2 regions of the Bacillus sp. T-10(2022) genome follow, and region 1 is predicted to be linked to the other one. Evidence: riboswitches for the same ligand, from Rfam matches in the RefSeq annotation. Region 1 holds a riboswitch; the other holds the start of a gene.
What was found. A riboswitch is a leader RNA that binds a small molecule or an ion and turns the genes downstream of it on or off. The one in region 1 is predicted to bind FMN.
Positions count from the first base shown of each region.

Region 2: linked by a shared signal. The riboswitch ahead of ribE (riboflavin synthase) and the one ahead of OSJ91_RS17770 (ECF transporter S component) in region 1 are both predicted to bind FMN.

Region 1 is NZ_CP113518.1:3,648,851-3,651,259, forward strand. Features, by position in the region: gene OSJ91_RS17765 (ferredoxin) at 52-300, shown strand; gene OSJ91_RS17770 (ECF transporter S component) at 422-1,003, opposite strand; FMN riboswitch at 1,169-1,305, opposite strand; gene serA (phosphoglycerate dehydrogenase) at 1,646-2,409, shown strand, end outside.
Region 2 is NZ_CP113518.1:614,695-617,103, reverse strand. Features, by position in the region: gene ribH (6,7-dimethyl-8-ribityllumazine synthase) at 1-267, opposite strand, end outside; partial or broken gene ribB (3,4-dihydroxy-2-butanone-4-phosphate synthase) at 346-984, opposite strand; gene ribE (riboflavin synthase) at 1,003-1,641, opposite strand; FMN riboswitch at 1,788-1,918, opposite strand; gene OSJ91_RS02930 (TspO/MBR family protein) at 2,121-2,409, shown strand, end outside.

The DNA.
Region 1 (2,409 bases):
CTGAAATAAAAAGATTATCAGTTGTCAATCAACTTAGGAGGGGTTATATTCATGGCTAAATTTACTATTGTGGATAAAGAAACATGCATAGCTTGTGGGGCTTGCGGAGCAGCGGCACCAGATATATATGATTACGATGACGAAGGGATTGCATTTGTTACCCTTGACGATAACGAGGGAATCGTTGAAATTCCTGATGTACTTATAGATGACATGATGGATGCATTTGAAGGATGCCCAACGGATTCTATTAAAGTTGCTGATGAGGCATTTGACGGAGATGCACTTAAATTCGAATAACGTACAAGCCATTTTCAATCGAAAATGGCTTTTCTTTTGCCATCTCCCCATACCAAAATTAAACAGGCATAAAAAAACAACCGAATACGAATATCGGTTGTTTTTTATATCGTCAATGCTATTAAGCATTTTTATATAATGTTTGCTTATTGATCCATGTCTGTAATTTAATGAACAGCAACATGAATACAGATGTGATGAGTACGCCTTTTATCACATTGAAAGGCAAGATTGCCGTCGTAACGAGCTTTCTTGACTCTGGTGCCGACATTGCATCCCATCCCATAAAGAAAGTATAAGCCGGTAAAAAGACATAATAGTTTAAAACACTCATGAATACTGCCATGGAAACTGTCCCCGCAAGTAAAGCGAATGTCATCCCTTTTTTTGAATTGATTTTCTGAAATACATAATAAGTCGGCAAGACAAACAGTATTCCGGCTATAAAGTTAGCGATATGCCCCACAGGTACAGCAGTCAAGGTCCCTGTCATGACTAAATCCAATAGGTTCTTAATGAACTCGACTAGAATTCCAGCCATCGGTCCGAAAATTAATGCCGCCATCAGTGCTGGTATGTCGCTAAAATCAACATTGAGAAAAGGCGGGAATCCCGGAAACGGGAAATTTAAAAGCATCAATAAATAAGAAATGCTTCCCATCATGGCAAGTGTGACCGTTTTTTTCACTTTGTTCTTTTTCATAGGTCTCTCTCCTTCTTTTCCGATCTACCTGAAAAAGAGGTTAGGGTTCCAAAATATGTTGATGCTCAATAAAAAAACCTTTAATTCCAATAGAATTAAAGGGATAAATTAAAGGTTACATCAAACAAACGTTCAGCAAATAACTGTTGAAACGCACTCAGGAACCTCCATCTTCTCCCATCCAGACTATACTGTCGGCTTTGGAATCGCACCAAATCCTGCCTTGTAAGGCTCGCGGGCTTAGAAGAGGAATTTCCTTCATCACCGCCGGTGGGGAATTTCGCCCCGCCCCGAAGATAGATCTATAAAATTTTTTATACTCCCCATTATATCTGAATTACCTGTTTTTTGATAGCACTTTTTTTCTCAGTTGATTCATTCAGGATGAATATCGATCGTCACAGTGAATGGCTTAAAACAAATAGTGGAGGCACAAAATTAAAATTCATAATATTGAAAATTATTTTTTATATTATTCAATCCTTGATGAAGCCATTTATATCGCGACATTAAACAGATGATCAGAAGATAACCATCCTATTAAGCGCTTACATCCATTTAAGCCAAATTGACATATTCAGCATTTCAATTGTAAAATTAACTGAAATTTAAGATAATTTTTTCCTAGGAAGGTGTTTAGACGTGTATCGGATTTTAGTAGCAGACGCCATTAAACCAGAAGGACTCGGACCGCTATCTGAGGCATCCAATATTCATCTCATTCAAAAGACCGTAGAGGAAGCTGCAAACGAACTTGATCAGATTGATGCAATTCTTGTAAGAAGTGCTACGAAGGTTTCGGAGGGTTTAATGAACCGTATGCCGCAGCTAAAAATTATAGCACGCGCTGGTGTCGGTGTTGATAACATAGATATCCCCTCGGCGACAAAACGCGGGATTGTCGTGGTTAATGCACCTGACGGAAACACCATTTCAACAGCTGAACATACATTCGCCATGATGGCTTCATTAATGCGCCACATTCCGCAAGCTTATGCTTCACTGAAGAATGGGGAGTGGAAACGTTCTTCATATACGGGTACTGAACTGCGTGGTAAAACATTAGGAATAGTTGGCTTTGGACGTATCGGAGGGGAAATTGCCAAACGCGCTAAGGTATTCGGCATGGATGTCATTGTCTATGATCCGTTCCTTACTGTCGATCGTGCAAAGAAAATGTCCGTAACGGCCCTGCCGTTAGATGAATTGCTTCCTAAAGCAGACATCATTACTGTTCATACACCACTTACGAATGAAACAAGAGGATTAATCAATAAAGAAAAACTGCTTACCTGTAAAAAAGGGGTTTATGTACTGAACTGCGCCCGGGGCGGTATTCTGGACGAAGATGATTTATATGAAATGTTAGTTCAAGGACATGTTGCAGGGGCTGCACTGGACGTTTT
Region 2 (2,409 bases), 2.6 Mb from region 1:
ATGTGAAGTGGCACCCCTGATTACCGTTCCAAGACCGATTACCGCATCATATTTACCTGTATTCACAAGTTTCTTAGCAATTAACGGAAGTTCAAAAGCACCCGGGACCCAAGCGATGTCAACATCATTCTCATCTACGCCATGACGCTTAAGACCATCCAATGCCCCTCCTAAAAGCTTACTTGTGATAAACTCATTAAATCTTCCTACCACAATGCCGACTTTCAATCCTGATCCGATTAATTGTGCTTCAATAGTTTTCCCCATGTCCAATTCCTCCTAATTTTTAAAAACAATATTATTTTTTGTTCTGTTAAGATGTAATTCCTTAAATCCTCAAGCTTTAGGGATGTTCAGTTCAAGCTCCTGTTTCCCGATCGTATCATTTTGTTGAAGATAGCGAATCAAATCGGCTATCGTAATGAATTTCAGATTGAATTTATCAGCGATGACTTCTAAATCGGATACCCGGGCCATCGATCCATCTTCATTCATGATTTCACAAATGACACCAGCTGGAGCGGCACCGCATAACTTCGCCAAGTCCACCGATGCCTCTGTATGTCCTGCCCTCCTTAATACGCCACCTTCTTTTGCGACTATCGGGAAAGTGTGACCAGGCCTTTGGAAATCTTCAGCGACCGAATCTTCATTAAGAAGCTCAAGGATGGTCAAGGACCTTTCAAAAGCACTGATTCCTGTAGAGGTGCTTTTATGATCGACACTTACCGTAAAAGCAGTGCCATGATGATCGGTATTTTCTCCTACCATAGGATGCAGTTTCAATTTTGCTGCCAGTTCTTCAGTGATGGTTGTACAAATCAAACCACGTCCATGAGTCGCCATGAAATTAATCGCTTCCGGTGTCGCCTTTTCGGCCAGCACTACAAAATCCCCTTCATTTTCACGGTCTTCATCATCGGATACGATTACTACCTTGCCAGCCTTCAAATCTTCTATCGCTTCTTCTATTGTATGGAACATCATTACACCGCCCTTTTATTAGAATCCATGCTCTGCCAAAAACTCTAAATTCAGTCCTGGTTTTGGATTGCCATTTTTCATTTGATGTATTATATATTTCCCTATCATGTCGTTTTCGATGTTAACAATATCGCCAGCCGCTTTTTGTCCCAATATGGTGTCCTGATGAGTCAATGGAATCAGTGATACAGTCAATAGGTTCCTTTCGATTCCAAATATCGTCAAGCTCGTTCCATCAATGGCCACGGATCCTTTTGGAATGCAAAAGGCACTGAGCCCCTCTTCCAATTGGATTACATAATATACGGCATTTTCTTTCCGTTCTTTTTTTATGATCGTTCCGGTTCCGTCGATATGACCTGAAACAAAATGACCGCCAAACCTTCCCTGTGCACTCATGGCTCGTTCAAGATTCACAGGTGATCCCAATTTCAATGTCCGGATCGAGGAAGCTTTGACCGTTTCCGGCATCACGTCGACCGTAAACAAACTTTTCGTGAAGGACGTTACCGTTAAGCAGACTCCGTTTACTGAAATACTATCCCCCAGATGAACATCTTGAAGGATTTTTTCAGAACGAATCGATAACTCCATACTGCTTTTTCCTTTTTTCATGGAATGTACGGTACCGATATCCTCAATGATTCCCGTAAACATGTTTTTCCCCCTTTTATAAAATATAAAAAACCCCTTAGGATGACCTAAGGAGTTAGCAGGAGAAATGAGTGAAAAAAATTGTATACCTAAAAAGCCTAATATTTTCATTTTTGAAAAATTAGGCGTACGTATACACTTGGGTTCCACACGTCCTTCTCCCATCCAGACTTTACTGTCGGCTTTGGAATCTCACCAAATCCTGCCTTTAACAGGCTCGCGGGCTTAGAATTTCTTCATCACCGCCGGTTGGGATTTTCACCCGACCCCGAAGGACTAAAATAATATGAATCTTTGAATATTTTATCACCATAAAGTGAAGATGTAAAATTTCTAACCTTAAATGGTTCAATGGTTACAGAAACTTCCTCCCTTTATGAAAAATCGACCCCCAAGTCCCCGATGTGCTCCAAAGAGGTTAATCAGGCTAAATTTGTGGAATAGGGTTAGAGAATCACAATTCATATAAGGAGGAAGCCATAATGCTTATTTCCATCATCAACTTGATTTTCTATCTGTTCGTCGTCACGATGAATTTTTTAGCTAATTTCCTGCCATTGAACGGCCAGACATCAGGAGAGATTTCCGATAAACTTGATGTCCTTTTCACTCCTGCCGGATATGTATTTTCCATATGGGGCTTGATCTATTTCCTGCTCGCCATCTGGGTATTCAGGCAGTTCTTAAGCAAACATCAAAACAGCCCTGCTTATAAGGCATCCTTCCCTTGGTTCGCTTTAAGCTGTGTCTTGAATGGAGCTTGGCTTTTGG